One region of the Nakamurella panacisegetis genome, then DNA from elsewhere that is predicted to be linked to it. Evidence: riboswitches for the same ligand, from Rfam matches in the RefSeq annotation. Region 1 holds a riboswitch; the other holds the start of a gene.
What was found. A riboswitch is a leader RNA that binds a small molecule or an ion and turns the genes downstream of it on or off. The one in region 1 is predicted to bind S-adenosylmethionine.
Positions count from the first base shown of each region.

Region 2: another riboswitch for S-adenosylmethionine. It lies ahead of BLS97_RS11765 (LLM class flavin-dependent oxidoreductase); the one in region 1 lies ahead of BLS97_RS21080 (metal-dependent hydrolase family protein).

Region 1 is NZ_LT629710.1:4,672,655-4,676,833, reverse strand. Features, by position in the region: gene BLS97_RS21085 (ABC transporter substrate-binding protein) at 1-788, opposite strand, end outside; gene BLS97_RS21080 (metal-dependent hydrolase family protein) at 841-2,124, opposite strand; SAM riboswitch class IV at 2,162-2,268, opposite strand; gene BLS97_RS21075 (hypothetical protein) at 2,412-3,044, shown strand; gene BLS97_RS21070 (amidase) at 3,121-4,179, opposite strand, start outside.
Region 2 is NZ_LT629710.1:2,663,406-2,667,584, forward strand. Features, by position in the region: gene BLS97_RS11760 (NtaA/DmoA family FMN-dependent monooxygenase) at 1-1,219, opposite strand, end outside; gene BLS97_RS11765 (LLM class flavin-dependent oxidoreductase) at 1,227-2,444, opposite strand; SAM riboswitch class IV at 2,507-2,619, opposite strand; SAM riboswitch class IV at 2,774-2,905, shown strand; gene BLS97_RS24500 (putative leader peptide) at 2,943-3,071, shown strand; gene BLS97_RS23505 (amino acid ABC transporter permease) at 3,221-4,179, shown strand, end outside.

The DNA of each region.
Region 1 (4,179 bases):
AGATACGGCAGCCCGGACTGCCAGTACCTGGTGTTGCGCGCCAGCACCACGGTGCCGCCCTTGGTCCAGGAGGTCAGCGTGAACGGGCCGGTTCCGATCGGGGCCTGGAAGAAGGCGGCTGCCGTCTTGCCCTGCAACTTGTCCGGGACGATGGAGTTGGAGAACGCCGAGATGTCGGAGATCAGCGGTGCCCACGGCTGTTTCAGGACGACCACGACCGTGAGATCGTCCTTGGCCGTGACGGTCTTGATCGCGCTGTCCAGGAACCCGAGCGGCGACTTCGGGAAGTCACGCGAGCGCAGCAGCGAGTAGACGACATCCTTCGCGGTCAGGGGGGAGCCGTCGGAGAAGGTGACCCCCTTGCGCAGGGTGAACGTGTAGGTCTTCCCGTCGGCCGAGACGGTGTGCCCGGTGGCCAGATGCGGCTTCAGCTCACCCTTCACGTCGGTGACGTACAGCGGCTCGAAGATCTGGTTGAGCGTGTAGACGTCGCCGGAGGCGATCGTGTTGTGCGGGTCCAGGCTGGTCGGGCCGGTGGTGCGGGCGTACTTCAGGGTGCCCGAGCCGCCGCCGGTCGCGGCCGTCGCCGTCGCCGTCGCCGAGCCGGGTGCGGACGAGGCACCTGACGACCCGGCCGACCCGCCGGCGGTGGATGTGCTCGGCGTCGACGACGCAGCGATGGGTGTGCTCGGGGTCGAGCAGGCGGCGATGATCGGGGTGATGATCATCAGGCCGGCACTGCCGGCGCCGAATCTCAGTAGCTGACGACGGGAGATGTTCTGGGACATGGGGTTCAACTTTCCTGGAGTGCTCGTGAGGGGGCGCATGCGGCGGGTGCGATCAACATCGGGACATGGGCCACCGCGGGTGGGGGCGCACCGGACGACCGGCCGCGAAGACGCCGCCGACCGACTCCGGCGAGCGGAAGGTCTCCGGGTCGCTGGGATCGGCGTCCAGGACGACGGCGTCGAAGCGGTACCCGACCCGCAGCCGCCCGGTGAGGTGGCCCACCCCGCACAGATCGGCTCCGGCCGAGGTGGCGGCCACCAGCGCCTCGGCCACGGTGAGGCCGGCCGCGACGAGATGCGCTATCTCGGTGAGGTTGTGCCCGTGGTGGTCACGATGGGCGAAATCGGTGCCGAGGGCGATCGGAACGCCGGCCGCCCGCGCGATCCGGACCGCATCGCCCAACGCGACTCCGGCGGCGCGGGCTCGGTCGGCGGTGGCCGCGGGGAGCGCGCCCGGGGTGGCCGCGAGTTCGGCCAGGTGGGCGTAGATCCCGAGTGTCGGGACCAGGGTGGCCCCGGTGGAGGCCATCAGGTCGGCGTCGGCCTCGGTGAGCCAGAGTCCGTGCTCGATCGAACGGGCTCCGGCGCGAAGGGCCTGCCCGATGGCCGGACCGCCAAGGGCGTGCACCATCGCCGGCTTGCCCCGGCGGTCCGCCTCGACGATCGCCGTGGTCAGCTCCTCGCCGGTGAATTCGGCCGGGAACTCCCCGGCCCCGGCCGACATCACGCCGCCGGTGGCCATGATCTTGATCCAGTCGGCCCCGCTGCGCAGGATGGTGCGCACCACGCGTCGCACCTCGTCCACCCCGTCGGCGACGTGCGGGGGCCGTCCCGGGTAGTCCGGCAGCATCCCGTCAACCGGGTACGGTCGCCCGACGCCGGCCAGGAAACCGTCGCCGTGGCCGCCGGTCCGGCTCAGCGGCACGACGCTGACCTGCAGTTCCGGTGCCTCGGAGAGGCCGGCGGCGACAGCGTCGCGAACCCCGGCGTCCAGACCGCCCGCGTCGCGGACGAACGTCACGCCGGCCGCCAGGGTGCGCCGTAGCGCGTCGAGGGTCTCGGTGATCCGGTAGCTGTACGGGGTGTTGAGCTGTTCCCAGCCGTCGAAGCTGTGTGTGACCGCGTGCAGGTGGGCGTCGACCACACCCGGCATCAGCCAGCATCCGCTCAGGTCCACGTCGAGCGAATTGCGGGGCAGATCCGGACCGATCGCGGCGATCCGGCCGCCCGTCACCTGCAGGTCGGTCGGCGGCCCGAAGTCGCCGGATTCGTCCATGACGAAGGCCTGGCGCACGGTGAAGTCGACGGTCGGCCGGGCCGGCGGCGGGATCGACACGGAGCTGTCCTCTCGGGCGAAGAAGGCCCTGGGAGCAGAGCCGCGAATTGCCGGACAAGCCGGCCGGCTCTATCTCCGGGGCACCCCATCGCGGAGAAGGGTTGCCGGTCAGCGAGCCGGATCTTGACGCTGACACTCTTGAGCTCGTTCGAGCATAGTCACGCCCGACCGGCTCCGACCAACACCGGAGGCGGTGAACCACATCACGCGGCCGTCGAACGGACGGCCCGGCGGCAGGAACGGCTGAACCGATGGTGAATCGACCGGCGATTGGGTAACTGCCGGGCATGCGAATTCCAGGACCGAACGATCTGCTCAAGCTGGCCGGCCGGGGCTACGGCGCCATCGAGACCGCGATCGGCCTGGTGCCGCGGTTGGTGACCATCGTCGGTGAGGTGGAGATGATCATGGTTCGGGTGGCCGCCCTCATGGACGAGGTCGAGACGACCAATCGGCGCGCGGCCGGCGTGGTCATCCGGACCGAGACCGTGGTGTCCCGGGTAGAGACCGTGGTCGGACGGGCCGATGTGCTGACCGACCGGATCACACCGCTCCTGGACGGCTACCAGCCCGTGCTGGCCCGCCTGGAGCCGATGTTGGCCCGGCTGGCCGACACGACCAGCCCGGTCGAGGTGGACGCGATCGTGCAGTTGGTCGACACGCTGCCCGACCTGGCCGAGAAGATGCGGCAGGACATCGTCCCGATCCTGGACACCCTCGGCACGGTGGCCCCGGATCTCCGCGACCTGCTCGACGTGTCGAAGGAACTGAACGAGATGCTCGGCGCGCTACCGGGCCTTGGCCGCATCAAGAAGAAGATCGAGGAACGGCAGGAGTTCGAGGACAACTACCGGGCCGATGAGGAACCGCCGTCGTCGCCCGACCGCCCGGCTCCGATCGGCCTGACTCGGCCGTACTGAGCCGTACCGAGCCGGATGCACCGAGGCGGCAACCGAACCGGGCGGCGGTGCCCTTCCGGGCACCGCCGCCTCGCGATCAGGCGCCGTTGGCGGCCACGTACTCCGGGGTCAGGCGCGTTCCGGCGGTGACGGCCGCCCTGACCTTCGGCGTGATGGCCGGGAGCACCGGATCGGCCGGACGCCGCAGGTGCCAGTCGGTGCTGGCCTGGTACGCGGCCACCACCTCGATCAGCCGGTCCTCCTCGTAGGGTCCGGCGCCCAGGATGCCGCCGACCGGCACCGTGGGGTTCGCGCCGAGCGCCTGGAAGCCGATCGGGAAGCCGATCTCCGGCAGGCCGAGGATGTCGAACGGGACGACGCTGGTCTGCAGCAGCACGTCGCACTTGCTCATGACCCCGTCGAGCACCTCGCGGATCAGGTGGTTCTTCGCCCGCTGGCCGGTGATCCACTCGTCGCCGGACAGGAAGATGCCCTGCAGCCAGGACAACAACGACACTCCGAACAGCGTCAGGTCCTTCTGCAGGTAGGGCAGGAACGGCTCCGTGCGTTCGCTGAGCCGGATCGCATTGAAGGTGCCGGTGAGCAGGGCCCAGTCGTTCGGGTAGGTGACGTCCACCAGCTTCGCCCCGGGGATCTTGGCCATGGTGTTCAGGAAATCGGTGCGCAGCTTCTTCACCGGGTCGGTGACGCCGGTGAGGAAATCGGCCGGCACACCGATGCGGGTGCTGCGACGCATCACCACCTTGCCGCCGCGACGGACCGGCAGCGCCGACGCCACCAGATCGGGCACGGCGGGCAGGCCGAGGGTGCGCGGATCGTTGCGGTCCGGGCCGGCCATCACGCTCAGCATGACGGCCGCGTCGAGCACGTCGCGGGCCAGTGGACCGGAATGGTCGCGCGTGTACGACAGGGGGATGACGCCGTAGATCGACGTGCGGCCCATCGTCGGCTTGAGACCGGTGAGGTTCTGCTGGTTCGAGGGCAGCACGATGCTGCCGCCGGTCTGCGTCCCGATCGAGGAGCAGGCCATCCGCCCGGCCACCGAGCAGGCCGGTCCCGTCGACGAACCGCCGGGATCGACCGACGGATCGCCGGGGGTCCAGGCATTCACCGTGGTGATGACGCCGTTGGGCTG
Region 2 (4,179 bases), 2.0 Mb from region 1:
TGTGCGGGACCAGAATGAACCCGTCGCTGGCGTCCGCCTGGACGTACTGGTCGATGGCGGCGGCCACGGTCGCCGGGGTTCCGATGAAGTTCTGCCGGGCGGTCTTCTCGACCACGACGTCCCGGAGCGAAAGGGCCTTGGCCACTGCGAGTTCGCGCCACTCGTGGGCCACTGCGATTGGGTCGGCGTTCATGCGGACGCTGGCTCGCCCCTTGGCGATGGTGTTCTCGCCGACCAAGGGGTCGACCTCGGGCAGCGGGCCGTCGGGGTCGTAGGCGCTCAGGTCGCGGTTCCAGAGCTGCTCGGCGAACTTGATGGCCGTCTGTCCGCTGACCTGCTGTCGACGAACCTGCGCGGCGTACTCCTGGGCCTCGGCATCGGTGTCGCCCAGGATGAAGGTCGCCGCGGGTAGCACCAGCAGCTCCTCGTGACGCCGATTGAACTTGGCCAGCCGACCCTTGATGTCCGCGTAGAACGCCTGCCCGGCCCCCAGGGTGCCGTGCCGAGTGAAGATGGCGTCCGCGGACTCGGCGGCGAACTCCCGGCCGGCGTCGGAATCGCCGGCCTGGAAGATGACTGGCCGGCCCTGCGGACTGCGCGGCACGTTGAAATTGCCGTGGATATCGAAGTGGTTGTCGCGCACGGAGAATCCGCCCGGGTGGCCGTGGGTGAGGAATTGACCCGAGACCTTGTCGGCAAGGATCTCATCACCCACCCAAGAGTCGAACAGCTCGACGGTGGCGTTCAGGAACCGCTGGGCCCGCTCGTACCGCTGCTCCTGGGCCAGAAACCCGCCACGGCGGAAGTTCTCGCCGGTGAAGGCGTCCCAGGAGGTGACCACGTTCCAGGCCGCCCGGCCGTTGGACAGGTGGTCCAGGCTGGCGAACTGCCGCGCCACGTCGTACGGCTCGTTGAAGGTGGAGTTGATGGTGCCGGTGAGGCCGATGTGGTCGGTGACGGCAGCCAGGGCGGTGAGGATGCCGAACGTGTCCGGGCGACCGACGACGTCGAGGTCATAGATCTTCCCGTTCTGCTCGCGCAGTCGCAGGCCCTCGGCCAGAAAGATGAAGTCGAATCTTGCCCGCTCGGCGATCTGTGCGAACCGGCGGAACGACTCGAATTCGATGTGGCTACCCGATCGTGGGTCACTCCACACCGTGGTGTTGTTCACGCCCGGGAAGTGTGCGGCGAGATGGATCTGCTTGCGGGGCTTGGTCATCGTGGATTCAGACCCTTCCTGTGATCGGAGCCGGAACGGCGTAGCGGTTTGTCGGGCGGCCCAGACCCAGCAGCCCGCGGAGGGTGTCGGATTCGTACTCGGTGCGGAAGGCGCCACGAGACTGGAGTTCGGGAACCAGGTCCTCGGTGATGGCGGTCAGGTCGTCCGGGAGAGTTCCGGGACGCAGCCGGAAGCCGGTGTAGCCGATCGACTGCCAGGCCAGGAGCAGATCCGCTAAATCACCGGCCGAACCGGCGAAGATGTACGCGTCGGAAACGTAGGGCGCACCCGAGAGGGCGTCCAATCGAGCTCTTCTCGCCTCGCCGGTCTCGGTCGGCGAATCCAGGAAGACCACGACATCGGCGTAGACGGCTAGTTCGCCCTCCGGGCGGCCGACGCCCCTGAGCTCCGTCCGGACCTCGTCCAGGATCCGGCGCGCGCTCTGGGTGTCGGCCGGGGTGACGAAGACGACATCGGCGCTGCGGGCGGCGAACCGGTAGACGATCGGTGAGTGGGCCAACGCGGTCACCAGCGGTTGGCCCTGAGGCGGGCGCGGCACGATCGACGGTCCCTTGACCGAGAAGAACTGACCCTGGAAATCGATGTAGTGGATCTTGTCGCGGTCGATGAACCGTCCGGTGGTGACGTCACGGATCTCGGCGTTGTCCTCCCAGCTGTCCCACAGCCGGCGGATCACCTCGACGAAGTCCGTCGCCTCGTCGAGCAGAACCGAGAGAGCCTGCTGGGCCGCCGGTTCGAAATAGTTCTCCTGGGTGATCAGGGGGAGCTGCCGGCGGCCGACGTGCGCGGCCTCGGCCGCTCGGGCCGATACCTGCACCCGCACGCCCCCTCGGCCGGTACTGACGTGGTCGAGGGTGGCGATGGCCTTGGAGATGTGGAACGGCTCGGTGTGTGTGGCCAGCACCGTCGGCACCAGGCCGATGTGTCGTGTCGTCGGGGCCACCCGGTCCGCGATCAACACGGCATCCAGCCGACCGCGGACCTGATTGGTGTCGTCCTCGTCGGTCGACAGGCCGGTGGCATCCAGGGAGAAAGAGTCCTCGATGGTGAGGAAGTCGGCCAGACCACGCTCGGCCAGAGCGACCAGATCGAGCCAGTAGTCGGCTCCGAACAGGTCAGCCGGACGGGCCGACGGTTCACGCCAGGCAGCCGGATGCCATCCGGCTCCCTCGAGGGCGATGGCCAGATGGAGAGGTGATGACATGAGTAGACCTTCACAAGGGGGATGGGATGGGTTCGGGCTTGTCAGGAGGCGGCCGGCGGGCCGACTCGCGCTTGCGACCGCCGATCGGCGATCACCAGGTCGTCACCTGGAGCACCCCGCCGCGAAGGAGGGTTGCCGGCCAGCAAGCCAGGGCTGCACGCTGACACTCATTACCTGCCGAACAACATAACACCGCGAAAAATGCCCAGTTCGAGGGCCCGACCGCCGGCCGGCGTTCCCGACCGTTAATCGCTTCAGGGGAAATGGCTGCGCGGGGGCGACCATTCGCGAGTTGACCGGCGTGCTTCCCGGTGTTAGCTTCGTTCCACGGTCATGAGATTCAGCGACAAGCTCCGGCTCGCTGGGCGGCAACCCTCGGTGCACATCAAGTGCCGAACACGGTGGGGTGCTCCGGATGACGACCAGGCGGTGCTCGACCCCGAGCCCCGCAAGCGTGGGGCCACTGCTGTGGCCGGACGAACGGACGAGACGATCAACATGAAAGCCCAGGCCAGTACCGGTCTTGCGGCAATCGCCCACGTCGTGGCGCGGTTGCGGTCACTGTTGGGCGTCTCACGTCGTCACGTCGATCTCCAGCGGGTCTCCAGCGCGCTCTGTAAGGCCTGACCGACAGGCCGTCCGTACCCACGGCGGCACCCCACAAACCGCAGTCCTGCGCCATCAGCGCGCCAGGGCGATTTGTGCAACCGTTCAGTCCTTTCGATCGACGTCCCAGCGATCATTGCTGCCGTCGACGCCATTGATGGAGATATCTCTTGTCCACCACTCCGCTCGAAAAGAATGTGACGAGCGCCCCGCCGACGCTCGCCACGTCAGCTGCGAGACCGAAAACGGCTCTGCAGCGAGTGATTCCGCTGCGCCATCCGGGCCGGTGGATCGCCATCGCCGTTGTCGTGGTGATCTTCGCCCAGTTCGGTCACGGGCTCATCACCAACCCGTTCTACCAGTGGTCCCGCTTCCGCTACTGGTTCCTCCGGCCGGTCATCCTCGACGGGCTGGTGGTCACCCTGCAGGTGGCCGCCTACAGTGCCGTCCTCGGGCTGATCGGCGGCATCATCCTGGCCGTCGGGCGATCGTCGAGGAATCCGCTGCTGTCCGGCCTGTCCTGGCTGTACATCTGGGTGTTCCGATCCATTCCGCTGATCGTCGTGTTGATCTTCGTGTACAACTTCAGCGCGCTCTATCCGCGGTTGTCGTTCGGTGTCCCGTTCGGGCCGGCGTTCTTCTCCGTCGACGAGTCGAAGCTGTTCTCCTACATGGCGATCGCGGTCATCGGGCTCAGTCTGAACGAAGCGGCCTACGCGGCCGAGGTAGTCCGGTCGGGGCTGCTCTCGGTGGACCAGGGACAGCTCGAGGCAGCCACCGCGCTCGGTATGTCCAAGGGGCGGACCTTCCGGCGCGTCCAACTCCCGCAGGCCCTGCGCACCATCGTGCCGTCCTATGTCAATCAGCTGATCGGTCTGATCAAGGGCACCTCGATCGTGTTCTACGTGTCCCTGCTCGATCTGTTCGGGCAGGTCGAGACCATGGGGAGTACCTACCCGGAGGACATCATCCCGCTGCTGATGGTGGCCACCGTCTGGTATCTCGTCCTGACCACGGTCCTGTCGGTCGTGCAGTACTACGTGGAACGGGCCTACTCCAAGGGTGCCCTCCGCACCATGCCGCTGACGCCGCTGCAGAAGGCCCGAAAGAGCGTGACCGACCTGCGGGC